Regions from separate parts of the Paenibacillus sp. sgz302114 genome, predicted to be linked through region 2. Evidence: predicted binding sites of a transcription regulator. Region 2 holds the regulator's gene; each other region holds the start of a gene.
The links. The regulator Rex, encoded in region 2, represses fermentation and respiration genes when NADH is low (regulators of the CRP and FNR family bind a similar motif). The targets are predictions, from matches to a motif close to TTGTGAAATATTTCACAA.
Positions count from the first base shown of each region.

Region 1: the regulator Rex is predicted to act here: its motif matches at 1,574-1,591, upstream of nadA (quinolinate synthase NadA).
Region 3: the regulator Rex is predicted to act here: its motif matches at 5,907-5,924, upstream of AC0LWF_RS13620 (DUF1641 domain-containing protein).

Region 1 is NZ_JBVYOI010000018.1:52,461-63,213, forward strand. It holds gene ftsH (ATP-dependent zinc metalloprotease FtsH) at 1-1,251, shown strand, start outside; gene nadA (quinolinate synthase NadA) at 1,618-2,556, shown strand; gene nadB (L-aspartate oxidase) at 2,606-4,222, shown strand; gene nadC (carboxylating nicotinate-nucleotide diphosphorylase) at 4,215-5,105, shown strand; gene AC0LWF_RS25775 (type III pantothenate kinase) at 5,110-5,877, shown strand; gene hslO (Hsp33 family molecular chaperone HslO) at 5,936-6,835, shown strand; gene AC0LWF_RS25785 (peptidylprolyl isomerase) at 6,855-7,817, shown strand; gene cysK (cysteine synthase A) at 7,940-8,878, shown strand; gene AC0LWF_RS25795 (HAD-IIIC family phosphatase) at 9,057-10,753, shown strand, end outside.
Region 2 is NZ_JBVYOI010000003.1:133,408-144,160, reverse strand. It holds gene panD (aspartate 1-decarboxylase) at 1-307, shown strand, start outside; gene AC0LWF_RS09750 (tetratricopeptide repeat protein) at 443-1,252, shown strand; gene dinG (ATP-dependent DNA helicase DinG) at 1,260-4,190, shown strand; gene AC0LWF_RS09740 (redox-sensing transcriptional repressor Rex) at 4,187-4,846, shown strand; gene AC0LWF_RS09735 (amidohydrolase family protein) at 4,827-6,128, shown strand; gene AC0LWF_RS09730 (cell wall elongation regulator TseB-like domain-containing protein) at 6,128-6,649, shown strand; gene AC0LWF_RS09725 (hypothetical protein) at 6,808-7,344, shown strand; gene AC0LWF_RS09720 (AAA family ATPase) at 7,337-8,833, shown strand; gene AC0LWF_RS09715 (ABC transporter permease) at 9,168-10,160, shown strand; gene AC0LWF_RS09710 (carbohydrate ABC transporter permease) at 10,176-10,753, shown strand, end outside.
Region 3 is NZ_JBVYOI010000004.1:322,758-333,510, reverse strand. It holds gene AC0LWF_RS13640 (phytoene desaturase family protein) at 183-1,772, shown strand; gene AC0LWF_RS13635 (DUF6688 domain-containing protein) at 1,873-2,409, opposite strand; gene AC0LWF_RS13630 (immunoglobulin-like domain-containing protein) at 2,601-3,965, opposite strand; gene AC0LWF_RS13625 (NAD(P)/FAD-dependent oxidoreductase) at 4,120-5,298, opposite strand; gene AC0LWF_RS13620 (DUF1641 domain-containing protein) at 5,337-5,765, opposite strand; gene AC0LWF_RS13615 (NADH:flavin oxidoreductase) at 6,245-7,378, opposite strand; gene AC0LWF_RS13610 (ArsR/SmtB family transcription factor) at 7,503-7,865, shown strand; gene AC0LWF_RS13605 (serine/threonine protein kinase) at 7,914-8,768, opposite strand; gene AC0LWF_RS13600 (hypothetical protein) at 8,880-9,062, shown strand; gene AC0LWF_RS13595 (squalene/phytoene synthase family protein) at 9,364-10,143, opposite strand; gene AC0LWF_RS13590 (TolB family protein) at 10,279-10,753, opposite strand, start outside.

The DNA.
Region 1 (10,753 bases), on a different contig from region 2:
CCTTGTATTATCTTTATCGACGAGATCGACGCAGTTGGCCGTCAGCGTGGCGCAGGTCTAGGCGGCGGGCATGATGAGCGCGAACAAACGCTCAACCAACTCCTCGTTGAAATGGACGGCTTCGGTGCGAACGAAGGGATCATCATCGTTGCTGCTACGAACCGCCCTGACATTCTTGACCCTGCCTTGCTCCGTCCAGGCCGTTTCGACCGTCAAATTACGGTTGACCGCCCAGACGTGAAAGGCCGCGAAGCGGTACTGAAAGTACATGCACGCAACAAGCCGTTTGCTAAAGACGTGAAGCTTGATGTCATTGCAAAGCGTACAACAGGCTTTACAGGCGCGGATCTCGAGAACCTGCTGAACGAAGCAGCACTTCTTGCCGCTCGCCGCAATAAGAGAGATATTGCAATGGTCGAGGTTGACGAAGCGATTGACCGCGTTATCGTTGGTACAGAGAAGCGCAGCCGCGTTATCAGCGACCGCGAGAAACGGATTGTTGCTTACCACGAAGCAGGTCACACGATTGCGGGCTACTTCCTGGAGCATGCCGACCAAGTACACAAAGTAACGATTATCCCGCGCGGACGCGCAGGCGGATATGTCATCATGCTTCCTAAAGATGGCGACCGCATGCTGACGACGAAGCAGGAATTGCTCGATAAAGTAACGGGTCTCCTTGCCGGTCGTGTAGCCGAGGAAATCTACATCGGTGAGATCGGTACTGGTGCATACAGCGACTTCAAACAAGCGACGAGCATCGTCCGTGCCATGATTATGGAATACGGAATGAGCGAGAAGCTTGGACCGATGCAGTTCGGCAGCAGCTCGCAAGGTCAAGTGTTCCTCGGCCGCGATATCGGACATGAGCAGAATTATTCCGATTCGATCGCATACGAGATTGATCAAGAGATGCAGAACATCATCCAATCCTGTTATGCACGTGCGAAGAAGGTTCTTACGGAGAAGAGCAAAGAAATGCATCTTATTGCACAGACGCTTCTCACTGAAGAAACACTCGAGCTTGAGCAGATCAAACGTCTCATTGAGGGCGGTTCTGTGGAAGGCGGCGAGGGTGAGAGCACTTCATCTGCTGTGATGGAGCCGAAAGCTGAACCGATTATCGATACAATCGGCGGCGTGAAGGTACGCATTGGCTCGAAGGAAGCTGGCGAGATTACACCGCCGGCGCTTGATTCGGATAATGGAAACAAGGACGATGACGGCTCGGGAACACCGCCACAATCGTAAGAATAACAGGCAAAAGCTGTCCGCAAGCAGGCAACTGCGCGGGCAGCTTTTCTTTTTTTAAAGTAGCTGTGATATTTTACGAAAAGAATAGGTATTATCCTGCTGTGCTGCTATTTCTCCTTGAAACGGAGTCTCTTGCCTTTAGAGGGCGGTGGGTGCCATTTGCAGTTGGTTGACAGCATACCATACCTTGTGTAAATTAAATGTTAATTACTAATAAAGTAAGCGCGAATCAAGGGGCAGAATGCATGGGCAAACTACAGAAGAAAGCCGTGCAGATTTACTGTTATTCTCAATAAATTAGGTGAACGAACAACCAAGTTTGTGCATCTGTTCACAAAGTTAGTGAAAAGAGGGGAATTTACCATGGAAGCATTGGCTCTCGAGCGGAAAGCAGAGCAAAACCGCGAACTGCGGGAACGTTTGATGCAACTGAAGAAAGAGCGTAACGCAATTATACTTGCACATTATTATCAGCGAGATGAAATTCAAGAGGTGGCGGATTTCCGCGGCGACTCGTTCCTGCTTGCACAGAAAGCAGCCGAGACAGATGCAGATGTCATCGTGTTCTGTGGCGTTCATTTTATGGGCGAGAGCGCGAAGATTTTGGCACCGAACAAGACGGTTATCATTCCCGATGAGCGTGCCGGCTGTCCGATGGCGGACATGGTCAATGTTGACGGCTTGCGCAAGCTGAAGGCGCAGCACCCGAACGCGAAGGTAGTCACGTACATCAACTCGTCGGCGGATGTTAAAGCAGAGACGGATATTTGCTGTACTTCGGCGAATGCGGTGCGTGTCGTAAACTCGGTCGATGCCGATGAGATCATCTGGGTACCGGATAAGAATCTTGGTCACTATGTGCAGCAGAAGACCGACAAGAAGATGATTCTCTGGGAAGGCTACTGCAACACGCATGACATGTTGACCGTTAAAGATGTTGAAGAAATGAAAGCGAAGTACCCGAACGCCCAGTTCGTCGTTCACCCGGAATGCCGTCCTGAAGTTGTGGAGCTTGGCGATTTCGTTGGCAGTACAACCGCTATTATTAAATATTGCAAAGAATCCGATTGCCAGGAATTCATCGTCGGTACGGAAGACGGAACTGGTTATCAGCTGCGTCTCGACAGCCCGAACAAGACATTCCATTTTGCAACGAAATATTTGGTTTGCCCGAACATGAAAGTAAACAACTTGAAGAAGCTTGTTAAATGTCTGGAAACGATGCAGCCGCAAATTTACGTTCCGGAAGAAGTCGCAAGCAAAGCCCGTTTATCCCTGGAGCGCATGTTACAAGTGAAGTAGCATGCGCTACTCTCTTTCCGCACAAACCGCAGAGAGGATAGCTGCCATTATGATTCCACGTTATTTAGTTGATACCCAGTTGGAAGGGCTGCCAGTCATTCATAAAGACGTCATTGTGATCGGGGCCGGCATTGCCGGTCTTTTTACCGCAATCAAAGCAAGCGAAACGAATGACGTCCTAATGATTACGAAGAAGTCCCTCATGGACAGCAACACACGGTACGCGCAAGGCGGCATTGCCGCAGTGTTCTCAGAGGATGACTCGCCTGCTTATCACCGTCAAGATACGCTGATTGCAGGTGCGGGCCTTTGTTCCAATGAAGCGGTGGATGCGCTCGTGCACGAAGGACCGCAGGGCGTACAGGATCTCATTCGCATGGGCACGCAATTCGACCAGGAGAATGGCGAGTTCGCACTGACGAAGGAAGGGGCGCACAGCCAGCGCCGTATCTTACATGCCAACGGTGATGCGACGGGCTTCGAGATTGTCCGTGCTCTGTCAGAGAAGGCGATGGCTAATCCTAGAATTAGCGTTTGGGATGACCACTTTGTCATTGATTTGATTACAGATAACGGTGTTTGTTGTGGAGCGCTTGTTCAGAAGCCGGACGGACAACGATTGTTCGTGCGTGGCAAAGCGACTATTCTTTGCTCCGGTGGTGCGGGGCAGCTATACCGTTATACGACAAATCCGGAGATTGCTACCGCTGACGGCATTGCCATGGCTTACCGGGCGGGCGCTTACATACAAGATGTCGAGTTTATTCAGTTTCATCCGACTTCACTCTGCTATCCAGGGGCGCCGCGCTTCCTCATTTCGGAGGCAGTTCGCGGAGAAGGTGCCATACTGCGCAATATAAGAGGCGAGCGGTTCATGGAGAAATACCATGAGCAGCTTGAGCTTGCGCCGCGTGACGTGGTCGCGCGCGCGATACTTAGCGAGATCGAAGCGACGAAGTCGACCTTCGTCTATCTCGATGTCACGCATGAACCTGCAGAGATGGTGAGGCATCGCTTCCCGAATATTTATGAGTTCTGCCTCAATTACGGTCTTGATTTGACCACGGATTGGATTCCAGTCGCGCCTGCGGCGCATTATATGATGGGCGGGGTTAAAACCGATCTGAACGGCGAGACGAATCTCGCCCGTCTGTTCGCTTGCGGCGAGTGCTCGTCCACGGGCGTCCACGGTGCTAACCGGCTCGCGAGCAACTCGCTGTCGGAAGCGATTGTATTCGGCCGCCGCATCGTCGAGCGAATCAATGCGCTCGCGCCGCTGGAAGGCCACGAGCATGTGCACATGGAGTCGCAGGGCCGGAGCGAGGCGCCGATTCAAGCGGTTGTGGAGAAGCGTCTTAAGCTGCAGAAGCTGATGGTGCGCTACGTAGGGCTTCGCCGCAATGCCAATGGGCTGAACAAAGGATTGGACGAGCTGAAGAGACTTCGTTCCATCTTCAGCTCGGTCATTACGAAGCGCGAAGAATATGAATTCGCCAACTTGCTGACCTGTGCGCTGCTGACGGCGCAATCGGCGCTTTCGCGCGAAGAGAGCCGCGGCGCGCATAGTCGTGAAGATTTTCCAGAGCGGGATGACCTGCATTGGCGCAAGCATACGGTACTCCACCGGGAGTACGGTTTAACAGAGGAGCGAATTGATCATGTATGAGGCTACACTTGCAGCAGTAGGCGGCGGAAGCGCGGATACGTTGCGGGCACAGATTAAGGCGTGGCTCGCAGAGGATATCGGAACAGGCGACATCACAAGCTGGGCGACCATTCCTGCGGGCAGCCGCTCGAGGGCGGTTATTCATGTGAAAGAGGCGGGCGTGCTCGCGGGTATGCCGATTGCAGCTCTCGTGTTCGACGTCGTCGATCCGTCGCTCACGTTCCGTCCGCTTGCTGCTGACGGAGATGCCGTGGAGAAAGGAACCGTGCTGGCTGAGGTTGAAGGCAGCACGCATAGCATATTGACAGGCGAGCGGCTCGCGCTCAATCTGCTGCAGCGCCTATCCGGCATTGCCACGAAGACCCGTGCTTTCGTGAGCGCGATTGAAGGGCTGCCTACGCGCCTTGTTGATACGCGCAAGACAACGCCAGGCCACAGGCTGCTGGAGAAGTACGCCGTTCGTGTAGGCGGCGGACATAACCATCGTTTCGGCTTGTATGACGCCGTTATGATTAAGGACAACCATATTAAGGGCTCGGGCGGTATTACCGGCGCCGTGCAGGCAGCGCGCCATGCGATTCCGCATACGATGAAGATCGAGGTGGAGACGGAATCGCTCGAGCAAGTGAAAGAAGCGCTCGCGTGCGGGAGCGACATCATTATGCTCGACAATATGCCGAATGACTTGATGCGCGAAGCGGTGAAGCAGATTAAAGCTCGCTCGCCGCATGTTATCGTTGAAGCTTCCGGCGGCGTTAATTTGACGACCATTCGTTCCATTGCGGAATGCGGCGTTGATGTCATCTCGGTAGGCGGCCTTACTTACTCGTTCCAGTCGCTGGACATTAGTCTGGACTTGAACGGCAAGAAAGGAGGCGCGTAAGGCAATGATCGTTGTTGTCGACGTTGGGAATACGAACATTGTGCTTGGGATCTATGAAGCGAAGAAGCTGGTCTATCACTGGCGACTGAGCACGAATCGTTCGGCTACCGTAGATGAATACGGCATTATGATTCACAACCTGTTCCAGATCGCTGGCGTGAAGCTGGATCAGATCGACGGTGTCATCATCTCCTCGGTCGTGCCGCCGCTTATGCGGACGCTGGAACAGCTGTGTCAGAAGTATCTGCGCAAATCTCCGCTCATCGTAGGGCCCGGCATTAAGACCGGCCTCAACATTCGTTATGAGAATCCCCGCGAGGTGGGGGCGGACCGTATCGTCAACTCCATCGCGGGCATTGAGAAATATGGCGCGCCGCTCATTATCGTCGATTTCGGCACTGCGACGACGTTCGATTATATCGACGTGAGCGGGGACTATCTCGGCGGAGCTATTGTGCCGGGTATCGGCATTTCCACCGAAGCGCTCTATCAGCGTGCGGCGAAGCTGCCGCGAATTGAGCTTGTGAAGCCGAAGAGCGTCATCGGACGCAATCCGGTTACATCCATGCAGGCAGGCATTATTTTTGGCTATGCTGGTCAAGTGGATGGTATTGTTGGGCGTATTCGCAAGGAATTTGGTGTAAAGCCGCGCGTCATCGCAACAGGCGGCTTAGCTGACCTGATCGCAGCTGAATCGGAAACGATCGAGGAAGTCGATCCGCTGCTGACGCTGGAAGGGTTGCGTATTATTTACGAGCGCAATCAAGAATAGGAATGGACGACGAGCTGGCCTTTAAGCGGCCGGCTTTACGTTTTAGGAGGAGCTTCATATGTCAGGAACACATGATTATTTAGTGCGCGGCACTGCCTGGAACGGGCAGCTGCGTGTTTTTGCAGTTAGAACAACTGTGCTTGTTGAAGAATTGCGGGGACGTCACCAAACGTTACCGACGACGACAGCTGCGCTTGGCCGTACAGCTACGGCAGGCGCTATGATGGGTGCCATGCTCAAGGGCGAGGAAAAGCTGACGATTCAAGTCAAAGGCGATGGGCCTGTTGGTTCAATCGTTGTGGATGCGAATGCCGAAGGGCATGTGAGAGGTTATGTGGATAACCCGCAGGTGCAGCTTCCAGCTAACGAGCTTGGCAAGCTTGATGTTGCAGGTGCAGTCGGCCGCAATGGCTACATTCATATTATCAAGGACTTGGGCCTTAAAGAGCCGTACCGTGGCAGCATTCCGATTGTGTCGGGCGAGCTGGCGGAAGATTTCACGTACTATTTCGCCAAATCAGAACAGACGCCTTCGGTTGTGGGACTAAGCGTACTTGTAGATGAATATGGCACTGTCATTAGCGCAGGCGGTTTTATTGTGCAAGTGCTGCCGGGCATTTCCGATGCGGATCTGTCGAAGCTCGAGCAAGCGATCTCCGCATTGCCGCCGATTTCGTCTCTGCTTAGCCAAGGGGAGACCCCGGAGAGTTTGCTTCGCAATGTCGTGGGCGATGATATAAACCTGATGGATGAGTTGAATATTGCTTTTGAATGTCTATGTTCAAAGGAACGGGTGGAGCGGACATTGATTAGCTTGGGCGAGCCTGAAATTAGACGGTTGATAGAAGATGATGGCCAAGCTGAAGTTGTATGTCATTTCTGCAACGAGACGTATACGTTTGATAGCTCTCAGATGGAGATGCTGCTGGAACAGGCAAAGCCGAAACCGATTCAATAATCGAAAGGCGTTAAGCGCAATGTTGAAGAAAGACCGGGTACTGAGGAGCATTGTACTGCTTCAGGCTGTATGTATGATTATTATGGCGATTGTCGTTGTATTCCGGGTACTGCTCCCGCCCAAGGCAGCACCGCAGACTGAGATTGACGGCGGGCAGCTGCAAGGGAGCACGCCGTCCTCGACGGAAGAGACGATTGCGGCTAAAGTCGGCAGCGAGCAGATTACAGTGAAGCAGCTCAATGAGCAGTTGCGTAAGCAGTACGGCGATCAGCTCCTGCGGACGCTCATGGTGCGCGCGGCTACCAAGCTCGAAGCGGATGCCTACGGGCTGCAAGTGACAGATCAGGAAATCGACGATGAGCTGGCGGCGTTGATGGAAGGCTACGAGGATGAGCAGCATTATTATGATGCCATGAAGGAACAGCTTGGCTTAACGCGGGAAGGCCTTCATGAAGACACGATGTATCGGCTGCTGCTCGAGAAGGTGGCGGTCCGTTCGGTGGATGTCACCGATGCGGAGATCGAGGCTTACATAGCGAATAATAAAGAGCAATATGCGGCACGGACGCAATTGCATTTGGCCTGGATCGTAGTCCCGGATACGAAGTCGGCGGACGATATACTGGACAAGCTTGCAGATGGCGAAGATTTTGCCCTGATGGCTCGTACGTATTCGGTGGATACGGATACGGCGGAGAGCGGCGGCGATCTTGGCTTTATTGATTCAGATGATCCGTTCGCCGAGCAGGCCATGCTTGAAGCCGCTGGTCAGCTAGGTGTCGGTGAAGTGACAGGTCCAATTGCGGTGGAGAGCGGGCAAGCAATCATCCAGCTGCTGGAGAAGAAGACCGAAGAGGAAGTGAGCGGCAGTCGGCAGCGGGAACAAGCGCGGAAGGACATTGCATTGTCCAAGCTGAATGGGCTCCGTTCGTTCGAGGATCAACTTCTCCAGAAGTATGATGCAAAAACAGTACAGCCATAATCATTTCTTATTGAAATGATAAGGACTTTTGAATCAACCAGGCTATTGACAACTAATGGGTTTCGTTGGTAAGATGTAAGTAATACCAACTGAATTAGTCGGAATAAGGAGGAGCACATTTCATGGCTAGAATTGTACAGAGCGTGACTGAGCTTATTGGGGATACGCCGCTTGTTCGTTTGAACCGTTTGGTACCAGAGGACAGCGCAGAAATTTATGTGAAACTGGAGTACCAGAACCCGGGTGCAAGCGTTAAGGACCGCATTGCAATCAGCATGATTGAAGTTGCTGAGCAAGATGGAAGCCTGAAGCCAGGCGACACAATCGTTGAACCAACAAGCGGCAACACAGGTATCGGCCTTGCAATGGTTGCTGCTGCTAAAGGATATAAATCAATTCTCGTTATGCCGGAAACAATGAGCGTTGAGCGCCGCAACTTGCTTCGCGCTTATGGCGCAGAGTTGGTGCTTACACCAGGAGCAGAAGGCATGAACGGTGCGGTTCGCCGTGCAGAAGAGTTGGCAGCACAGAATCCGAATTACTTCATTCCACAACAATTCAAGAACCAAGCGAACGTGAAGATCCACCGCGAAACGACAGGCCCAGAAATCGTAGAAGCGATTAACTCGCTTGATGGCAAGCTGGATGCATTCGTAGCGGGTATCGGTACAGGCGGTACGATTTCCGGTGCAGGCGAAGTGCTGAAACAGAACTTCCCAGGCATTAAGATCGTAGCGGTTGAGCCAGCTGCTTCTCCGCTTCTCTCTGGCGGTAACCCAGGCGGCCATAAGATCCAAGGTATCGGCGCCAACTTCATTCCGGATATTCTGAACCGTGAGATTTATGATCAAGTCATCACGATTGAGAACGAGGAAGCATTTGAAACGGCTCGCCGTGCAGCGAAAGAGGAAGGTATCCTTTGCGGTATTTCTTCCGGCGCAGCAATCTTCGCAGCACTTAAGGTGGCGAAAGAGCTTGGCAAAGGCAAGCGCGTAGTTGCGATCGTTCCTTCGAACGGCGAACGTTACTTGTCCACGCCACTGTTCAACTTCGAGAACTAATACAAAGGCTGTCAGTAGCCTGCAATTCATCATAACCCGTGTAGTGCGCCGATAATGGCTGCATCTGCATGGGTTAATTTTATTTTGCGAGAATCTAAATGGAGAATGAAGGAATTAAACAATGGAATCTCATATTCCGATAACAGACAGTAAGGCGTTTAGATGAAGGAGTGCTAGCATGGAGAACAACTCCCGTCCACGGATCGAGAACATCGAGAACATTAAGCTGGTCATTTGGGATCTGGATGAGACCTTTTGGAAAGGCACATTAAGCGAAGAGGGAATTGTAGTCATCCCGGAGCATGTCGAGATCGTGAAGCAGCTTACGGACAGAGGGATTATGAATTCGATTTGCTCTAAAAATAGTTTTGAGGATACCCGGAAGGCTATGGAAGAATTATCGATATGGGACCTGTTTATTTTTCCTGAGATTGCTTTTATGCCGAAGGGGCCACTTGTGAAAAAAATCATTGAAAGAGCCCAGCTTCAGCCTGCGCATGTGCTATTCATTGATGATAATTCCGGCAATCGTGAAGAGGTTAGCTATTACTTGCCGGGCATTCAAGTCATGGAGCCTGAGCAGATTGGTGATTTATTGAATCAGCCTACGCTTCAAGGCAAACTCGATCTTAAGCGTACGAGGCTGCAGCATTATAAAAATTTAGAATTGCGAGCTAAGGATTATGAGGGATATAGCTCGAACGAGGAGTTCCTCATTCAGTCTAATATTAGAGTCGCTATTAATGATAATTGTGAAGCAGATTTAGAAAGAATCCATGAAATGGTGCACCGGACAAACCAATTAAACTACACGAAAAACCGGATGGCTAAACAAGAGCTGCTTGAACTGATCCAAGATTCATCCGTGCAGACTGCTTGTGTTCATGTTAAAGACAATTACGGGGATTATGGACTCGTCGGCTTTTATGCGATTCAACATCAAACATGTATTCATTTCTTGTTTTCTTGCCGCATATTAAACATTGGCGTTGAACAATGGCTTTATGCGAAGCTGAAACATCCTTCGGTCACCATTGAAGGACAAGTAGCGACAGCGCTGCAGCCAGCCGTATTTCCAAGCTGGATACGGGAAGAACAGTACGTTGATACGCACCAAGCTTCAGGCGCAGCTAACGATAACGCTCAGCTAACGTGTTTCTTGCGTGGCGGTTGCGACTTAAGTCAGATCGCCCATTATTTGAAGCACGCAGGTTACTCCATACAAACGGAGTTTAATTATGTATCTGAACGCGGCTTTAATATGCATCGGGACCATACGATGATTCTGCGTCAGTTCTTTTCCCTGCCACAAGAGAAGAAGGACTATCTTATCGAACATATCCCTTTTTATGATAAAAAGATATTTGAGACCAAGTTGAATGTGATCAATTACGATTTCTTCGTCTATAGTGTGCTCATGGATTATTCGTTAGGCATCTATCGCCATAAACAAGATCCGGAACTTAGGATCGCGGTATGGGATTTTAATATGCCGCTCACGGAAACCTCTTCCTGGGAGCGTATCATTGAGATGCAGAAAGGAAGAATAACGCAGTCATTTCTGGAATGGTTTGCTGAGCATTTTTACTTCGAAGGCCCTTATTCTGAACAGGAGTACCGGGAAAGCCTGACATGGCTTCTAAACCAAACACCTGCTCATGTGCCGATTATTTTCCTAAATGGCAGCGAAGTCGAGAAGGAGCATGAGTGGGAAATTGACCGGCATTTGCACCATCGCTCAATGAATGCGGTGCTCCAAAGCTTTGCGGAGCAGAATGAACGAGTACAAATCGTAGATGTACGTCACTACGTAAAAAACTCGTCAGATGTAACCAATAATATCAGGCATTATTTGCGTGAAACCTATAAAGACAT
Region 2 (10,753 bases):
CACCATTGATGAAGACTTGATGGAGCTTGCCGATCTTTTGCCGAACGAGAAAGTGCAAATTGTTAACAACAACAACGGCGCCAGATTGGAAACTTACGTCATTGTAGGTCCGCGCGGCTCAGGTGTCATCTGCTTGAACGGCGCTGCAGCGCGGCTTGTTCAGCCTGGCGACAATGTCATTATTATCGCATACAGCATAATGACCGATGAGCAAGCACGTTCTTATAAGCCGAAGGTTGTTATTCTTGATGCAGCGAATAAGCCGTCTCAAGTGCTTGGAGAAGAAATTCACGCCACAATGATGTAATCCCATCCACCCTCCCCTCATGCCAGTGTTGTGAAACGGTTGGGCACGAGTATGAAAAGACGCGCCGGCGCAAAGAATGAGCATAACAATTCACTCTTTATGACCACCAATACGGCGTGAGGGCGGGTGCGTACTATGATTAAGCACGTATTTGCTACAATGCAGGAAATGCTCCAAGATATTATTATTCATTATCCAAGTGCAAATGACATGCAGCGTAAGCAGATGGATGAAAAGCTCGCAACGCTTAAGCAATTCAGCGACGATTTCATTGAGCAATGGCTTCAGTTTGAAGAAAAAATGGCAGATTCCCGCGAGATGCAGCAGGTAGCGCAAGCTCAGTCGAAATCGCAAGCTGAATCGCAATCACAAGCGCATGTACAGAAGAACGACCTTGCAGCTCCACCGCAAGCGCTTGGGTATCCGAAGACCATTTCACAGCCGCCAGCGGCGATCAAACGCAATGTTGCCAGCAAGTCTCCTGCACCACAGCAATCGGCTTCACATGCTGCTGCAGGTGCCGATGGGTACGACGAAGCAGCCATTGATTTATGCCAATCGATGTCAAAGGGGCAAGGCTACTTTAAACTGTTTATGTTCCGTGAAGCGTCGAACCACTTTGAAGAAGCGGTGCGATTGGCGCCGGATGACAACCGGGCAAGGCTGTTCCTCGGGATGACCTATATGCATATGCAGGAATGGAATGAAGCGCAGCGCCACTTTACGCTGCTCGTGGAAGTGACGGAGCATCCGAAATGGAAGGCGCTTGGCCTTAATGCATTAGGGTGTATCCAAGCGGTTCGCATGAACTTGGAACAGGCGACGAGGTATTTTGAGAAGGCGCATGAGGCTGATCCGAACTTTACAGATCCGCTGTCCAATATGAAATCATGCGAGCAGCACAGCGGGCATTTATCCTTATTTTTCGGGAGCGGCCAACTTTAGTTTTAGTTTGGATGAGAGGAAACTTATTCGGATGAATTTTGCCGTACTGGATTTGGAAACGACCGGACATGGAACCGGCGATGAAATGATACAGGTTGGTCTAGTGCTGCTGGATGAACAAATGTCGGTCATTCGAACGTACAGCACATTTGTGAAGCCTACAATTCCGATACCGCCGTTTATTACACAGTTGACTGGCATCGATGAAACGATGGTGCAGGATGCTCCTGAGCTCGAAGAGGTGCTGCTCGAATTGATTCCGCTGCTCGATGATGCGGTTCTCGTCGCGCACAACGTCAGCTTCGATGCCGGTTTTCTGAATGCAGCGCTGGATCGCTCAGGGTATATGCCGTTTGACGGCAGACGGCTTGATACGATTGATCTGCTTCGCATTCTTTATCCGACCTTAACGACCTACCAGCTCGGTGCTGTAACCGAACTGTTCGGCATCGAACATGAGTCGCATCACCGCGCAGACAGCGATGCACTGGCTACGGCAGAACTGTTCGCCGAATGCTGTCGCAAGCTTGAAGGCATGCCGCTGCTTACGTTGCAGCGGCTTGCCGGCTTGCTTGGCGATGAAATCGACGATCTTGGCTGGTTTATCGGGCTCGTAGCGCAGCGCAAAGAGTTGGTAACGTCCATTGATCTGGATGCGTACCATTACTTCCGGCAATTTGCCATGAAAGCAGGCGACTGGACGGAAGAAGAGCATCCGCGAACGGATGAAGACAACCAATCGGTCGCAGATTGGACCTTCCCACAATTCCTTGCACATATTAAAGCGGAAATAGCCGCAATTATTCCGGGTTATGAAGAGCGTGAGCCGCAAAACATGATGTTTCAGGAAGTCATTGATGCGCTGGATGAAGAACGGCATCTCCTCATTGAAGCGGGAACGGGTACCGGTAAGTCTCTCGGCTATTTAATTCCAGCCCTGTACTATGGTGTCCAGCACAATAAGAAGATAGTCGTCAGCACTCATACGATTAACTTGCAGGAACAGCTTCGGGCTCGCGATCTTCCGCTCCTCGCTGCTGTAATGCCATATCCGTTCAAAGCCGCCGTCTTCAAAGGACGCGGCAATTACTTATGCCTGCGCAAGTTCGAAGGAAAAGTGAACATGCGTGACTTTACTTCCCCTGCAGAGGATCGAATTACTGCGTCCCAAATGGTCGTCTGGCTCAGTGAGTCACAGCATGGCGATCAAGAGGAACTGAACTTCGGCAATCGCGGCGCGGATTTCTGGAGTGCGGTCGCAAGCGATGCGGATTCCTGCCTGAATCGAAGCTGTCCGTGGTTCAAGCGTTGTTATTATCATCGCGCGAAGCAAGAAGCGAACATCGCCGATGTCGTTATTACGAACCATTCGATGCTGTTCACAGACATCCGCGCTGACCATCGATTGCTTCCAGGTTACGAGCATCTCATTCTAGATGAAGCTCATCACATGGAAGAGGTAGCAGGCAAACATCTAGGTACGCAAGTCTCATACTACTCGGTGCAGCATCCGGTGCTTCGACTTTGCAAGGATGCTCGGAACGGTCAGCTGATACATCTGAAAAGCAGGCTGGCAAGCGAGAACATCGAGAAAACGCAAAAGTGGCGCGAGGAGATCGATGAAGTCGTGCCGGTATTCGGCGATTTGCGGGATGAGTGGGACCGGCTGTTCGAGATGCTCTACTCCATGATGGGAACAGGCAGCGGTAACGGTTCGAAGAGCACAGCGCTTGATAGCGGCGGATCCGAATCCGGCCAATATGTGCTGCGCTTGCGAGGAGGGAAGCTTCCTGCAGCGTGGTCCGATGCTCAGCTCGTTGAAGAGGCGATTAACGGCTATTTGAGCCAAATTGTGCGGCCGCTCGATAAAGTATTCACAGCGATCAAGGATGAGATGGACGATCCCGGGATTACAGCACTCGTAACCGACCTTAGCGGTACGATCAAGGATTTGGCGAGAGCGAGAGATGATCTGCGTCAATTTATGAAAGCGGACAAATCCGATACGGTTTACTGGATGGAAGGCAATAGCAACTCCCGTGCCAAGTCGGTACAGCTATATTCCGTCCCGTCAGATGTGAGCAGCCAGCTTCGGACTTATTTCTTCGAAGTGAAGAAAAGCGTCATTCTGACGTCTGCCACACTATCGGTTCAGAAGTCATTCCAGTATGCGTGCGAGCAGCTTGGATTAACGGCAGACGAACGCGAAGGCAGACTAAAGACGGTACAGCTGCCATCGCCATTTAACTATAGGGAGCAAGCGCTTGTGATCATCCCGCGCAATTTCCCAGTTCTCAAGGGCGCGTCTGGCGATCCGCTTTTCAACGAAATGCTTGTGAAATCTTTAACAGAGACCGCGATCGAGACGAAAGGCCGGATGCTCGTCCTATTCACCTCCTACCGGATGCTGAAGCAGGTGTATGATCCGTTAAAGGAAGCACTTACCGCTCACAGCATACAGGTGCTCGGGCAGGGGATAGACAGCAGCAACCGCAGCAAGCTGACTCGAAGGTTTACGCAGCAGGATGCTTCCGTACTGCTTGGCACGAGCAGCTTCTGGGAAGGCGTCGATATTCCAGGTGATGCGCTCACGACGCTTGCGATCGTAAGGCTGCCATTCCAGCCGCCAAACCATCCCCTCGTGGAAGCAAAATCGGAGATGCTGCAGGAGCAGAACCAGAATCCGTTCATGAAGCTGTCCATTCCGCAAGCCGTTATCCGGTTCAAGCAAGGCTTCGGTCGACTTGTCCGGACAGGGAATGATCGTGGAATCGTACTTATTTACGATACTCGTATTATTGATACGTATTACGGCAAATATTTCTTGTACTCGCTGCCAGGACCGAAGATTGAGACGATGCATCAGGATCAAATCGTGCCGAGAATTCGAGAATGGCTCGCCAAAGGTGAAGAAGGGATCCAGGAGGTTACGCCATGAAGCCGATGAAAATATCCGAAGCGGTCGTTCGCAGGCTACCGGTTTACTTGCAAGTGCTGAACGACCTCACGATGCGCGATGTGCAGACGGTATCCTCACAGGAGCTTGGGAGCAAGCTTGATCTGAACCCTGCACAAATTCGCAAGGATCTAGCCTATTTCGGTGATTTCGGCCGCAAAGGGATCGGCTACGATGTGTCGTATCTCATTGACAAGATCCGTCAAATTCTGAAGCTCGACCAGCCATTGAACGTTGGTCTGGTCGGCGCCGGAAACCTTGGCAGAGCGCTGTGCAATTATAATACGTTTTTGAAGGATAATATGAAGATTACGGCTGTGTTCGACGTCCATCCTTCGATGGTTGGCGCGTCGATTAACGGGCTGACCGTGCTTCCGATGGAGAAGCTCAAGGAGACCATTGCGGAGCGGAATATCCGAATCGGCATCATTACTGTACCGGCGCCGGAAGCGCAGAATGTTGCGGATAAGTTCGTCGAAGCAGGCGTTGACGGGATATTGAATTTTGCGCCGACCATTCTCCGAGTGCAGGAGCGTGTACGCATACACTATGCGAACTTTACAACGGAGCTCATGAGCCTCGCTTATTATTTGGACGAAGAAGGGGACAAGGAAGAAGATGAAACGACTGTGGATTGAGAATGGCAGTTTCGTTACGATGGACGAGCAGCGTCCAGTGCTGAAAGGCCATATGGTCATCGAAGGCGATACGATTCTATATTTGAGCGAGCAAGCGCCGGATCCAGAACCGGAAGGCGCAGAACGGATAAATGGTAAAGGTCTTGTGTTCATGCCAGGCCTTATTAATACGCATGGTCATGCGGCGATGTCGCTGCTTCGCGGCTATTCGGATGATGAGAATCTGCAAGTATGGCTAGAGCAGAAGATGTGGCCGATGGAAGGCAAATATACCGATGAAGATTGCCGCTGGGGAACAGCGCTTGCCGTTACGGAGATGCTGAAGTCCGGTACGACGACATTCGTCGATATGTACGACCGGATGCACATCGTCGCTGAAGTCGTTGAGCAATCCGGTATGCGCGGACTGCTGACTCGCGGTGTCATTGGACTATGTCCGCCGGATGTGCAGGAAGCGAAGCTGAATGAAGCGAAGCAGTTCGTGCAGGACTGGAACGGACGAGCTAACGGGCGGATCCGCACGATGCTGTCTCCACACGCGCCGTACACATGTCCGCCGGATTACATCAAGCGTATCGTAGAAGCCGCACATGAGCTGGACGTGCCGCTTCATACGCATATGTCCGAATCTGCTGCTGAAGTGCAGCAGAACGTGAATGATTACGGATGCCGGCCAGTCGAGCATCTGGACAAGCTTGGCTTCTTCTCCCGTCAGTCCCTTGTCGCGCATGCGGTGCATCTGACGGATGAAGAGATCGCGCTGCTTGCTGAGCGCGGCGTAAGCGTATCGCATAATCCGGCAAGCAACCTCAAGCTGGCGAGCGGTATTGCTCGCGTGCCTGACATGCTGAAAGCCGGAGTTACCGTATCGCTTGGCACAGACAGCGCGGCAAGCAACAATAATCTCGATCTATTCGACGAGATTCGCCTGGCAGCGCTTATTCACAAAGGCATCTCCGGCGATCCGACAGCAGTTCCGGCTTGGGAAGCGCTCAAGCTTGGCACGGTTTACGGCGCTCGCGCGATTTGGCAGGAAGAGCGAATCGGCATGCTGAAGGAAGGCATGAAAGCCGACTTTATCGCGATTAATATCGAGCAGCCGCATTTCTATCCGCAGACGGAAATTGTTTCGCACCTTGTCTATTCCGGCTCGGGCCGTGACGTTGTGCATGTTTGGGTAGACGGCGTTCAGGTCGTGAAGAATGGAGATTGCGTATTGTTAGACGAAGCACAAATCCGTGCTGAAGCGCAAGCCTGCTTCGAAAGGCTGTTATCAAGCTAATGCGTGCCAATCGATCAAGACGACCGTCAGTCATGACGCCGTGGCGCTGGGTTCTACTCGTGTCGCTCTCGATTCTTGTTATTTTAACAGCGCTTAACGTCTATTACCGCTCCGTTCAGTCTCCGGTATGGGAAGAAGAGCGAAGTGCGGAAGAACAAGCGATGCAGGTCGGAAGTCTGAGCAGTGTCGACAGCTCTTATCACTACGTGTGGGATGAGCCGGTGTGGGTGGTCAAAGGCAAAGACCACAACAACGACATTACATACGTCTGGCTGAAGAAAGAGGAATCGATTACACTTCGCGCAGATCAAGGCAAGACGAAAGCGGAGATCCAGGATAGCTTCATGCAAAGCAAACCCGATGCATTAATTGAACATATTAAGCTCGGTTTGTTCGGCGGAGAACCTGTATGGGAAGTTTTCTATGAGCGCAATCAAGCGGGCGAAGAAACACATTTCTATGAGTTCTACCGGTTCAGAGACGGTTCCTTCATCGTATCGTACAAGCTGCCGACACGTTAATTGCCATCACTGTAAGCAAACAGCAGTGTCAGCAAGTTAAGCCATAGTTCCCTATTATTACACGCCCCCTGGTTAAACAGGTTGTGATATACTTTCGTATAGCAGTTGACGATAGACGAAAGTATTGCAATCAGTAGAAGCAAAGGGGGCTTTTTGCTATGAAAATCCGTTTGATGCCTGCAGTCCTGACCGCTGTTATTTCGGCTGGTGTGTTAGTTGGCGGCTGGTTTACTTATCATAGCGTGGCAGCTGTAAAGCCGCTAGAACGAATAGTTGCAGGGACGCCCGGCGTTATTGAATCGACACCTGTTATTAACCGGAACACCGTTACGATAGATATGAAGCTAGACCGGGATGCTAACATCCGCGATGTATACGATCATATTGCAACTGAAGGCGAGAACATCATTGGCGATCGTGAATTGAAGCTGAATATCGGAGATTCGAAGCCATCTAAGCAGCTTGAAGATGTATGGGCGACGATGCTGTTCGATGTCGCGCAAGCGATGGACCACCGCGAGTATGGTTCGATTCCGCAAGCAATTGAGGAAGCCCACACGAAGTTCCCGGCCGTTACGGCGACTTCGGAGATGGATGATTCCAACGTATACATTACGCTGAAAGACGATACATCCGTGAAGTATGTTGTTCTACCCCGCACACCGAACAAGATGGGAGCGTGGCCTAATGTTTAAACAGTATGGCAAGGAAATCGTGATCGGCTTCGTGCCGGTCTTTCTCTTATTTTTGCAATTTATTATGGGCGTGAATACGATTCCGATTGTGCTTCTAGGCGCGATTGTAGGCGGTTTGCTCTATATGGCAAGATCACGCGGTCACTTGGCAACGGTAGGCGGCGAGCGCAGAACGAAGACGCGGCCAACGAAGCCGATGTCGTTCGATCAGATCGGCGGGCAAGAACGGGCGAAGCAGGAGCTTGTCGAAGCGCTTGATTTTCTCGTGAAGGTTGATCAGATCTCGAAGTTCGGTATTCGTCCGCTCAAAGGCATTCTGCTGACTGGCCCTCCGGGAACAGGCAAGACGCTGCTTGCGAAGGCGGCGGCACAATATACGGATTCGATCTACCTTGGCGCATCCGGTTCTGAATTTGTGGAGATGTATGTCGGTGTCGGCGCTAGCCGTATCCGTGATCTGTTCAAGGAAGCAAGGCAGAAAGCGGCGAAGCAGAACAAGAGCAGTGCGGTTATCTTCATCGACGAAATTGATGTTATTGGCGGTAAGCGTGACGGCGGCCAACAGCGCGAGTATGACCAGACGCTGAACCAGCTGCTAACTGAGCTTGACGGCATTCATACGTCGGATACGCCGCGTATTCTGCTCATTGGTGCAACGAACCGCAAGGAAATGCTCGATAGCGCGCTGCTTCGTCCTGGCCGATTCGACCGTCATATTTCGGTAGACTTGCCGGATAAGAAAGGCCGCTCTCATATCTTGAACATCCATGCGAAGAATAAACCGCTTGATCTTACGGAAGTGAACCTGGAAAAGATTGCAGAAGAGTCGTTCGGCTTCTCAGGCGCGCAGCTAGAGAGCGTCATGAACGAAGCGGCGATCTATGCGATGCGTGAAGACAGCGAGGCGATCAGCCAGCGTCACCTGTCGATGGCGATCGATAAAGTGATGATGGGTGAGCGCACAGACCGTGAAGCGACCAAGGAAGAGCGTGAGCGTGTCGCGCTGCATGAGCTTGGCCATGCGATTGCGGCGGAGGTTGTCCGTCCGGGCAGCGTATCACAGGTTGCATTATTACCTCGCGGACAGGCACTCGGTTATGTGCGTCATAATCCGCAGCAAGATAAGTATCTGTATACGAAAGAGTTTCTAGAGGGTCAAATCATAGTTGCGCTTGGCGGCGCAGCGGCGGAAGAAATGTTCTATGGCGATCGCAGCACGGGCTCGCGCAGCGACTTCGACCAAGCGATGAACATTGTGCGCTCGATGGTCGAGTGTGGACTCACCGAGCTTGGCATTATTGAATCGTCGATGATGACGCCGGACAAATGGGCATCCATCACGCGCACCATTCTGGATGAGCTAATGGTCCGCACAAAAGAGCTGCTTGAGAGCAATCGCGAAGTGTTCACAGCATCGCTCGATGTGCTTACCATCGAGGAAACGCTAAGCGGCGATCGCTTCCGTGAATTGCTTGCTGAAGCGGCGTAACTAGTCACAGCACTGAGGTTTTGTAATATTTTTCAAAAATAACCGTTGACGCCCAACTACACGCATGATAATATGAGTCACATAATAACTCAGTAAACTCATCGGAATTATAATATTATCTACCGGACCACCGGAGACCAGTGCCTTTAGAGGTGCTGCGTCTCCTTTTTTTATGAAGAATCGCCTGGTTGACCAGAGATTCTTGAACCTTACCTAGGCTCCGGAGACACCTATTATTTTCGAGATGAATAAAGCGTCGACTGGTTAACCAGAGACACAACATGAACGAACATGTTGTGTCTTTTTATTATTTCATGGGAAGGGAGCATCTAAGATGGAATTCGTTGACACCGAGCCTGCGCTCAAAGAAGCTGCACTCAAAGAGGCTGCAGCTCGACCGCCGGTTCGCGTTCGTAAGAGAGCAAGTCGTCTTCTCAGATATATCTGGTTCAACCGTTACTTGTATCTCATGCTGGTACCGGCGCTGCTATACTACCTGATTTTCCATTACATCCCGATGTATGGCGCGGTCGTTGCGTTCAAGGAATTCAGCATTACTAAAGGAATTCTGGGCAGCGATTGGGCAGGCTTGAAGCATTTCGAGTATTTATTCTCGCAGGATAAATTTTGGCAGGTCATCAAAAACACCGTCGTCATCTCGCTGTACCGGCTTGCTTTTGGATTTCCCGCTCCGATTATCGCTGCCTTGCTGTTGAACGAGGTCAGGGTAAGGATATTCAAGCAGACGATACAGACTGTGATCTACCTGCCTCATTTTATTTCGTGGGTCATTTTGGGAGGCATTCTTATCAACTTGCTCTCCACGGACAGCGGTGTGGTGAACAACATCATTAAGCTGTTCGGAGGCTCGCCGATTGGATTTCTGAGCGAAGAATCCTATTTCCGCAGCACGCTTGTCTTCTCGATGATCTGGAAGGAGTTCGGCTGGAACACAATTATCTACATAGCGGCATTGGCCGGAATCAGTCCTCATCTGTACGAAGCGGCAGTTATCGACGGGGCAAATCGCTTTCAACGACTTCTGTATCTCACGATTCCGCTGATCAGAAGCACCATCGTGCTCATTCTCATTCTTCGGCTGGGCGGCATTATGGAAGCGGGCTTCGAGCAAATTTTCGTGCTATATCATCCGGGTGTATATCGCGTTTCGGATATTATCGACACCTATGTGTACCGGATTGGCTTGACGGATGGGAGGTTCAGTCTTGCGGCGGCGGTTGGATTGTTTAAATCGTTGATCAATTTCACGCTGCTCGTTCTGGCCAATTGGCTTTCCCGGAGGATGGGAGAACAAGGTGTTTACTGATACGGGAGGGAGATTATGCATTTCACAAGCAGAGTAGGAAAGCTATTCGATTCATTCAATATGGGCTTCCTGGCGATTGTAGCGATCGTTACGATATATCCGTTCTGGGATACGTTCGTTGTATCCATCATTCCGCTGGATGAGTACCTCGGATCAAGTATTCATCTGTTTCCTAAACACATCACCTTCGAAGCATATACCTACTTGTTCTCGATGAGCGAGCTCTGGACGTCTTACGGAGTGACGCTATTCGTCACGATTGTGGGTACGGCGCTGAATATGATCCTTACGGTAATGGCTGCCTATGCGCTTTCCAGACCCGGGTTGAAAGGAAGCCGCGTCATTATGTTTCTCTTCGTGTTTACGATGATGTTCAGCGGCGGCATCATTCCGACTTATCTATTGGTCAAAAACCTCGGCATGATGAACTCGGTATGGGCGCTCATCATCCCGAGCGCGCTCAACACCTATAACTTGATCATTATGAAGAACTTCTTCACTGCGCTGCCGGACGGCTTGGTCGAAGCGGCACGAATCGATGGCTGCAATGACCTGGGGATCTTGTACAAGATTGTGATCCCGTTATCGATGCC
Region 3 (10,753 bases), on a different contig from region 2:
CCTTGTGAGGAATACCTTGCTCGTGCTCTATATGATGTTCTTCGATCCGAGGAGGAACCGCTTCTTCGCAGTTGAATCGTATATTATTTTGGTATTTTGAGTCGTCGACAGCAAGTGCCATCCCTCGCAGCTATATTACGTTAAACTAGTTTTGGTTTATAGATGTGGAGGAGGTATTGACGTTGAACAAGTACGACGTAATCATAATTGGCTGCGGCCATAATGCGCTGATCGCGGCCGCTTATTTGACGCGAGCCGGGAGAAGCGTTCTTATGCTGGAGAAGAATGACCGCCCCGGCGGATTCCTGCGCACAGAAGAACTGACGCTTCCCGGCTTCAGGCATGACGTCTACGCTGCAGCACACCCGCTGTTCCTGACAGGCCCTGCATATGCGGACTTTAAGGATGAGCTCGAGTCGCGAGGGCTGCGTTACGTGAACACGGAACTGCCGACCGGCGTTTCTATGGAGAATGGCGAAACAGCCGTTTTAACACGCTCGAGCGAGGATTTGGCCGCTGAAGCTGAGCGTCTTGCCTCCGGAGACGGCGCTGTGTTAGGACGTATGTTTGAAGAATTCGCACCATATGCGGGGAACGTGTTCGATTTGTTTTCTCTAGACCTGTCAGGTTCGAAAGGTTCCCATATTATTCAGAATCTATTGTATGATCAACGAACTGGGGGCAAAAGCTACACGGCATTCGCCGCATCCCTCTTTTCCACCGCCCGTAATGTGGTTCGAGATTTCCGGTCTCCCGCCATGCGTTCGATGCTGGCATCGTGGGTCACTCATCTGGGACGGACTCCGGATGAAATCGGCAGCGGTATATGGGTGCCTCTTACGACGATGGCGCTTATGGGCGGCGGGATGCCTATACCCGAAGGAGGTAGTGAACAGCTTGCTCTGGCATTGACTCGGTTAGTGCAGGACCAAGGCGGTACGATCATAACGGGTACTAATGCTGAGCGGATTATCGTCAATAACGGCAAGGCTGTCGCCGTGCGTACAGCAGAAGGCGAGGAATACCACGCTAAACATGCTGTCATCGCCTCCACTGGTCCTGACCAGTTGTATCTATCGCTCCTGGCGGATGCGCCAGTCAGCTCCGGCATTCGCAGCCAAGCCAAACGATACCGCTATGGAAGAGGCTGTGTTCAGATCCATCTGGCACTGAAAGAAGCGCCGAAATGGCCAGATCCGAGGTTTGCTAGAGTGGGCCAGCCGCATCTGACCGATGGGCTCGACGGCTTCACCCTAGCCATTGCACAAGGGATGGCGGATCTTCTGCCGGCTAAACCGACTTTTACGGTCGATTGCCCGACCAACCTTGATCCGAGCCGAGCTCCAGTCGGCAAAGCGATCATGCGGGTCCAGGTACTTGAGGTTCCTTGCCGTCCCCGTGGTGATGCTGCTGATCAGATTGACGTCGGAGATGGAACGTGGACACAGGAACTAACCGAGCAATTCGCTGAGCGTGTTATCGCCATTGTAGGTAAGCACATTCCGAACATTCCGGATGCTATTATTGGCAAGTCCGTCGTCACGCCTGACACCATTGCCCGTTTCAACCCCAATTCCGGACCTGGTGATCCGTATGGCGGATCTCACGACTTCATGCAGAGCTACTTATTCAGACCGTTGCCTTCACAGCCAGGTCACCGGTCAGAAATCGCGAATCTATATATGCTTGGCGCTGCCACATGGCCAGGCCACGGCATCAATGGAGGGTCGGGCTACATCGTGGCGAAGCAACTTCTATCCCTCGATCGGTAACGTGTCCTGTACGCTCCAGTTAGCAGAACAGGCTGCCGGCTTATTGCTTCGGCAGCCTGTTCATTGTTGTTAACCCCAAATAAAGTGTCCATTATGGAGCTCAATTCCCCAACCTTCTGGCTTTCCAGAACGCTTGGGTCATAGACCTCCACAACCCTACATCAATCCGGTGTATGCTCGGCTTTTTTTTACCTAAACCGCTGTATTGGATTTGAATCCGGTCTTCTGGGCGGATGTCGACTGTATACAGCACGAGCAGAAAGAACCATTCCAGCGGCTTCATTGCCACATAGACCACATCCGCCATTATCTTGGTGCGAATCTGCCGGCTCAGTGGATAACCGTAGTTATCGTATATTCGGCGGATTTTCCGGTGACAGGCTGGCGAATACTGTTCCAGCGGATTCTCAAACGCGTTAGCGATCATCAGCTGGAGGTTCACTGTTATAGCCATGCCATGTCGGATTCCCGGCCGAATTGGCTTGACCAAGCGACGATGCCCTTGAGCGGCGACTGTGCACAAATAATGGCCGTCTCCCGGCACCAGCTCTGGAAGAGGTGCTGGCAACCTCGATAAGTGGAAGCCGCTCGTATCCAAAAACGCCCGCACGATGCCATCCGGCAGCTGCCCGAACAAGACAAGTACTTACTTAAAATTCATATCCCATTAAAGAGAAAAATGAAAACCAACATTTTCCTATTTAACGGTCATTAACGCGATCCACTACTAGATCTACCAAACGGAGATACGGGCATCAGGACTTGCTGCGCATATTGTATATACAAAAACCCTTCTTACGAAGGGTTCTGTGGGTTCTTATTATGGCTTTATTCCGCTAGGACCTCGAACGGCGCGGCAAGAACTGCGCTCTTCGTACCGGCGCCGAACGTTTTAACGATCCGGTATTGGCCAGGATCGAGGCTTAACCACTGCAGCGAAAATTTCTCCCCGGTCTCTTCATCCGGACCAAGCCCTCTCATTTCCGAAGTGAAGGCTTGACCACCGTTCAGCCACTTCCACTCTCCAAAATCCAATGTCTGCACCCCGAACCATGAACCATAACTCAGCGAAGTCGGCCCCCAATTCGTCAGCATGATCTTCACCGTGTCCGACGGCTTGTATGTTTTGCGATCCGCTTCCATTCTGGCATTGATCTCGTCCGCAGGGAAGGCGTATATGCTCATTTTCCCGTCCATGGTTTCTCCGGCTGCGTTTAACAATTCGAGCCGCAAGGCATAAATGGTGTTTCTGCGATCAGGGAATTTCACTTTCATGCCGTGTGGTTTACCGAATGTTTCGTCAGAAATTTCGCGAAGCGGCTTCAGCGATGGATACGGTTCGAGTTCCGTCACGCGGATCCGCGTTTTTATCCCATCTGGAAGCCTGTTGATACCGAATACGAGATTGCCCTCAGGCAACGCCTGTCCCCCTACTTGCGTATAGAGCCCGAAACTTTCTAGCAACTTCCCGTTGTATCGAGGAAAGCCTGTCTTCGCATACACCGTATCGTCCAACGCTTTTGCTTCTTTCTCGTCAACGAATAGAAGACCATTAGGCGGCCAATATAACTTGTCATTCGGACCGCCGACCTGCTGCACCGGTTCGGGCAAGCTCGGCTCGAAACGGCTCTGATCCTTCGCGATAGCCCCAGGATCGTAAATCTCGATATCGACCGCATCCGCTCCATACTTCCGAAAGATCGAATGTGCCATCTCCTCCGTAAAGTTCCCTTTTACCTTCACTTTTTGATGGATGATATCCACGGCCACGCTTTCCAACACGTGTTGCTTCTCATAGGTTTTCCCGATTTCGGCTTGAATGACCCTCAGCTTCTTGTAAGGATACCTCGCTTGCTTAATCACGACATGGGTGCCGAGCTTCGACTTCAAATCCCGAATGAAATATTGAGCCTTCTCTGTGCCGATATCGTCCAATAGAAACACGTACTGATTCGCTTCGTTATCGATGTACATCGTGCCGAAGTTTTCGAAGCTAGGTCCATGGTAGTCCGCCGAATGCGGAAAATGCTTCTTTAAAAGCTCATCGACGATGTGAATATCGGCTTGAACATCGAAACCGTCATTATGTAACTCCATGCTTGCAACACGATCCGACGCCGATCCGTGGACGGAAATTGCGGTAATTGCGGCAGCAACCGCGATCGCTGTACCATACAGCCATTTGTTATTCATTGAGTAAGTTTCCTCGTTCGTTTGAGATGACCTTATGGACGCGATCGGATCAAGAAAGTTGCACGGTATATTTTCCCAAACAAACAGCCCAAACTCATGATGAGCCGGGGCTGTTGCCTTGCTTATATGCCGAGCAGGTTCAAGCTGCTTAAGCTTAGTATGCGAGCGAGAACAAACCGTTGATGTGCGACAGGTAACGGGCGTTACTTGCTTTCTTCATCAAGGAAGCAGGCGTGCCTTTCATTACGATGCCGCTCTCGCCGATGACGCCGATGCCGTCTTTACGGCCAAGGCTTGCTAGCGTTCCGGAGAATACCGGGTTGAACGTACCCATTGCAGCGCCTTTGTAGGATGCTGCGATGTTCGCGCCTACAAGCTCGCCCATTTGCCATGCCAGTTGGGCAGTCGGCGGGTATGGACGGCCTTCCGCAGTGAATACAACTGCGCAGTCGCCAGCCAAGGAAACTTCAGGATGCGATGTGGATTGAAGGAACTCGTTGACCGTTGCACGGCCGCGGTTCACTTCGATGCCACAGTTGCCAACGAGCGGGCTGCCTTGAACGCCGCCTGTCCATACAAGAGTGTTTGTCTCGATCGTTCTGCCGTCTTTGAGCGTAACGATGTTGCCACTCACTTCTGTAATCGCAAGACCTGTCAGGAATTCTACGCCGCGTGCTTCCAGGCTAGTAACCGCGCGCTGGATCAGCTCAGGGGAGAAGATAGGCAGGATCGAAGGCATTGCTTCAACCAGCGAGATCGAAATATCCGAGAAGTTGACGCCGAATTCGCGACAGATGCCCGGAAGCTCATCTGCAAGCTCGCCGACGAGTTCTACGCCGGACAAGCCGCCGCCACCGATAACGAATGTAGCGTCTGCTTTGTTTTTGCTTGTAGCATAAGCTTTGACACGGTCTTTCACGTGATTAAATACGCGGTTAGCGTCAACGACGGATTTCAGCGTCAGGCTGTTTTCTTGCAATCCAGGAATGCCGAAGTAGTTTGTTTCGCTACCCAGCGCAAGCACCAGATTATCGTAACCGTACGAGGAGCCGTCGTTCAAAGCGACTTTCTTGCCTTCAACGTCGATCGTTTGCACTTCGCCGACGACGATGTTGATGGATTTGCCTTTTAGCAGTTTCGCGAGCGGCAATGCAACAGCTTTCTCAGCAACGTTGCCTGCTGCAAGACGGTGAAGCTCCGTAATGATTTGGTGGGAGCCGACGCGGTTAATGATCGTGATGCCCGCTTCTTCAGTCGTCAGATGCTGGCGTGCTGACAGCGCGCTCAGCAAACCGCCGTAGCCGCCGCCTAGAATCAAAATTTCTTTTTTCATGGGATCTCATCCTCCGTGCTTCGCTTAGTATGATGATACTATTTCTTTCTTTCGCCCAAAATATCAAGGTACGCTTGGCTGAAACGAAGCATCTTTTGCAGCTCCGGATCTTTCAGAAGCTTGATCATGCCAAACAAACCGATTACGTTCTCGCTGCTTTCCGCGCGGTCGCTTGCTTCAATCGCAGCGGAAGCGTAGCCTTTCACTTTCTCTGTCAGCGGTTTGACGACTTCTTGAATGCCACCCACTGTGTCTTGGATCAGGACGCGGTCGGAAGCAACCTTTTGTGCAAGTTCGTACGTTTTCGTCATCAAGCTCATCATTTCGGACAGCTTCGGCAGTTGGTCCACCAATTGCGTCAGCGCTTCTTGTACTTCAGGCTTCAGCAGTTGATCAAGCACATCCGATTTCGCTAGTGCCGATACGGCTTCCTGCTGCTCCAAATCCTTTACCATTGTTTCACTCATTGTATTGCCTCCTTCAGATGTAGTCACTCAGCTGCGATCATCATACAAGATGAACCCCCTGCCTGCCGATGATGGCAAAGCAGACTTAATCCCATTAAACGTGCAACGCGGTAAAGCATTCCAACGCAAAAAAATGAGGGAGTGTGAAATAAATCACAAGACATTTTGAAGATGAAAGCAACCTTTTTTCTTTCTCTACTGTACTGCTTTTTGCTCGTCTAGACTATAGATTAATTATAAAATTTTTTTTATTGTACCAATAAAAATAATTAATCACGCGAGAAAATATTGCCAGCGTAGAAAACTCAGAGACTAGAGGCACTGTACAAAATGAAAACGCCATCAATTAGGTCTTGTTTTTCCGCATCTATTCCTCCCGATTTAGCACGAATTTTCATTTGAGTTAGCTTGCTACAAAAGCAAAAAAAGAGATGACTGAAGTGTCATCTCTTTTTACTCTGAGTTTTCAAGGAGTCAAATTAGTACAAACGCTTCAATGCGTCAGCGGAAAATGGAAGGAGTTCATCGAATCGTTCGCCCCGAACCTTCTCAGCCCAAGCAGGATCCACCAACAGGGCACGTCCTATAGCGACGAGATCGAACTCGTTCTGCTCTAATCGCTTAAGCAGCTCGTTGATGTCGGACGTTCCTGCGCTCTTTCCTCTGAAGGAGCCCATGAATTCATCATCGAGACCGACGGACCCTACAGTGATCGTAGGCTTGCCCGTTAACTCTTTCACCCATCCTGCGAAATTCAAGCTAGATCCTTCGAACTCGGGTTCCCAGAACCTGCGAGTCGAGCAGTGGAATATATCCACGCCTGCTTCTACGAGAGGAGCGAGCAATTGACCGAGCAGTTCAGGCGTAGCAGCAAGTTTGGCCGTATATTCGGACGATTTCCATTGCGACAATCGAATGATGATCGGGAAGTCATGGCCTACTGAGCGGCGGCAAGCTTCGATGACCTCGACGGCAAATCGAGTTCGCGCCTTTAAATCGCCACCGTATTTATCCGTGCGTTGATTCGTTTTCTCCCAGAGGAATTGGTCAATCAGGTAACCGTGGGCACCGTGAAGCTCGATACCGTCGAAGCCAATCCGTTTGGCATCGGCTGCCGCTTGTGCGAAAGCTTGTACGACTTGATCGATTTCCGCTTGCGTCATCGGTTCATTCACTTGTTCACCCATTAGATTGAGTCCTGAAGGTCCTATCGACGGCGCTTCAGGATGAGGGAGCGAACCGTTCGGACGGGTCATTCCGACATGCCAGAGCTGCGGCACGATACGCCCTCCCGCTTCGTGCACCGCGTCAGCGACACGTTTCCAACCTGCAAGCGCGTCTTCTCCATGAAAGTTAGGGATATTGGGATTGTCGGTTGCTGCTGGATGATTGATCAGCGTGCCTTCCGTAATGATCAAGCCAACGCCATTCTCCGCACGTCTACGGTAATAATCCACTACGTCCTGTCCAGGTACACCACCAGGTGAGAATGCTCGCGTCATCGGAGCCATTACGATCCGGTTAGCTAAGCTGAGATTACCTACTGAGAAAGGCTTGAACAATGCTTCAACAGAATGCGAGTTCGTTGCTTGCTTGGTATTTTGATTTGTCATGGTTGTTCCTCCACTCCAATTGTTTTTTCTATTTTGACTTCATTTGTAACATACATTTCCACGCATAATTGCATATAATTCGATTGTTATCGAACAATAGAAATATAGCATGGGGTATGGTAAAATGCAATCACTACATCTCAACAAGGAGGAAACCATCCTGAAGATACTATTTCACCCGGACAAAGCTGATATTCATCTCTCGTCCATCCTCTACGCGCTTAGTGATCCCATCCGATTATCGATTGTTGCAGAAATCAGCAAAATGGGGGAAAGTACTTGCGGCGGCATCGATGCCAACGTCGTGAAATCAACGTTGTCCCACCATGTTCGCACACTGCGCGAAGCAGGGGTCGTTCAAGTTCGCGTTCAGGGAACCCAGCGTTTCTTGACCATTCGATCGGCTGATCTAGAAGAAAGATTCCCCGGCTTGCTCTCTTCCATTCTAAACGCCTACAAAGGCTCAAACGTGCATATACCAACGTGACCGCAGTGGACAAACTGTCCAAATTCTTATATAAATTCAGGAAAAAGGTTAAACGATAGTCCCAATCGATGTCAACACATCTCCCAGCACTTGCTCACATTCAGCAGCCGTACGCAGCTTGCCTGCAAGCAGACCTTGCACGAAAGCTACTACCTTCGGGTTAAGCTCCAACTCCTCCTCCCAAGATAGCTCCTTTTGCCCTTCATTACGCGTATAGCCAGCGTATATCAAGAACAGGAAGAGGTGGCCGAGGCCATACAAATCACTGGCCGGATTAGGGCCCCGCATCCGATTCTTCACAGGCCCCCAGCTGTCCGTGAATCCCTTTCGTTCTCTACCGCCGTCCTGCTCATCGTATATATCGCTTAATGACTCTTCATTGATGCGACAGGCTAAGCCAAAGTCAATCAAATAAATACGCTCCTTATAGGCCAGCACATTGGGGATACGAACGTCCCGATGAATAAATCCGGCTTCGTGCATGTATCGTATCGGACGCAATAATTGCAGGATTAGAATCAGAGCTTCCCGCTCGCTATATATCCGTCCCTGCTCCATGATCGCATAAGCGAGGCTACCAACCTCCACAAGCTCCATGATGAGCACTTCTTCTTTCCGCTTCACGACATAATTCAGCCATTTAGGAATTTGCGGATGATCGAGCTGCCGGAGAATCTCGCTCTCCTGTTTTAGCATCATCCGAGCGAATTTCTGTTTGCTTGGTTTTGCGCGCTTCATTAGGACGGCTGCTCCAGTCGTCAGATCGGTACAGCGATACGCTTGGCCATAGCTGCCCATGCCAAGGAATTGCTCAATCCGGTACCTGCCCGACCAGACCGAGCCTTGGCGCAGTGGAAAATCCAGCCAGTCGCGTCTCCATTGCCGCCACCACGCATTTAGCATCCGATTCCCTCCCATCAAATGGGTACACAAAATGAAACATGATACTTGTAAATACGTATTAGTGGGTAAGTAAGTCTCAAGCGCTTTCACCAAAAAAAAGGAGGAACCCTTATGATAAGACACCTTCTTAGGAGGCTATTAAGCTCTCTGAGTGGCAAAAAGCATTATGGCCAGCACGGTCAGTACGGTCACCAGTCCAGTGGCAGCGGCAACAAGAAAGGAAATTACTACTCTTCACAGCATTCGAAATACGGGCATGGACACTACAAGAAGAAGTATGACAGCAGCAGTTGATTATAAAACAATAAACCCGACCTTTTCAGGTCGGGTTTATTTGCACCAAGTTAGCTCATTATGCGATTAACGTCTAAAGCTCGGCTTCTCCTGAAGCAGTCTATGCCGTCCACGACATCGTTATGCTTCTCTCTGTATGACCGGAACACCAGACATCCGCTGGGAAGTTTGGCATCACTGGCGGTTCCGGATCAGGTGTCGTCGTGCGCTGCTTGCGTCAAATTAACATCGATCGCCTGGAGACACCATACAGGTGTCCTTAATCGACTTAATAATCCGACCGGGTTGTTCGTTCAATCAATTAATTAATGTGATTTACAATTTTCAAAACGGTATCTCTCGTTAACTTGCCTCCGCCTACGGAGATGAGATTCACTGTAGCATGGGCTAAAGCTAATGGGATTTTGCAAAATTTCAATGCCGGTCCTTTTTTCAAATCTTCAATGTAGGAATCGGCGATTTCCAAATTACGGCGTGTGTACTTCAACATGTCCTTGAGATCCCAGCCATCCGGGAAGAAATCCACACCGCGCTTAAGATCCTCGTCTCGGTTGCGGATGATATTAACGGCCTGTAGTCCTCTTCCGAAGGAAACGGACTTGACTTGATCGGATATCGTTCCGTCATTCCACATCCAAAGCTCGGACAGCATTTCGCCAACCATACCGGCTACACTGTACGTATAGTGGTCCAAGTCTTCTTCCGTATGAATACTCCATCCGTTCTGAACCCAATCGGTCATTTGCAGCGCCATTTTACTTATGTAGCGAAAAACAATCGGAGCTGCGGTAGGAGGACACAGAATCGCCCATTCATCAAGCTGCATTGAAACTGCTGGCAATACCTCACGATAAGGCGCCAACAACTTTTGAGTGGCTTCGATGACTTGCGGGGAGTTGAATGCCTCGTGGATCCCGCTTAACAGACTCACCTTCAATTGTACGGGAATCTCTTCATGATCTTCGATTTCATCAAGCGCGCGCATACATAAATAAGCAGATGCGACTGCATCTTTCAACGCTCCATCCAATTTACTGATCGGTATATAAAAAGTACGGCTCGTTTTCTTCAACATATCCATTGCATGTTTATTAATGGGAATTCCCTCCAAGATAGTCCATTGATTTTGACTGAGTTATCGCTTTATTATACATGATAACACGAATTAGGGATGTTAATAAGTAGCTCACCCATTGTTACATCTTTTCGAACAATATCACTCATTCATCCTATAGCTAACGAATGCCAATCGCTTGCTATCGGGAGACCAGGAATTGACGTTAATGGTTCCCTGTCCTCCGAAAAGCTTAACAAGCGTACGGAATTCACCGCCTGAGCTAGGCATGATGCGGATTTCTACTTCCTTGTTGGGGGGATGATCACCGGGTTCGACATCACCTTTGCGATATGTAATATAGGCGACCTTCTCTCCATCTGGAGAGATATGTGGAAACCAGCTGTTGCTCTCATCATATGTCATCTGTATCTGTTCGCTGCCATTGGCATTCATGCGCCATACCTGCATAAGACCTGTGCGTACGGAATTGAACCAAATGTGCTTGCCGTCCGGTGAATATTCAGGCCCATCATTAAGTCCAGCAGTATGCGTTAATTGCGTTTCGATGCCTCCGTTTACGGGAATGGCGTAAATATCGTATTCACCGTCCCGTTCGGCGCAATAAGTAAGCGTG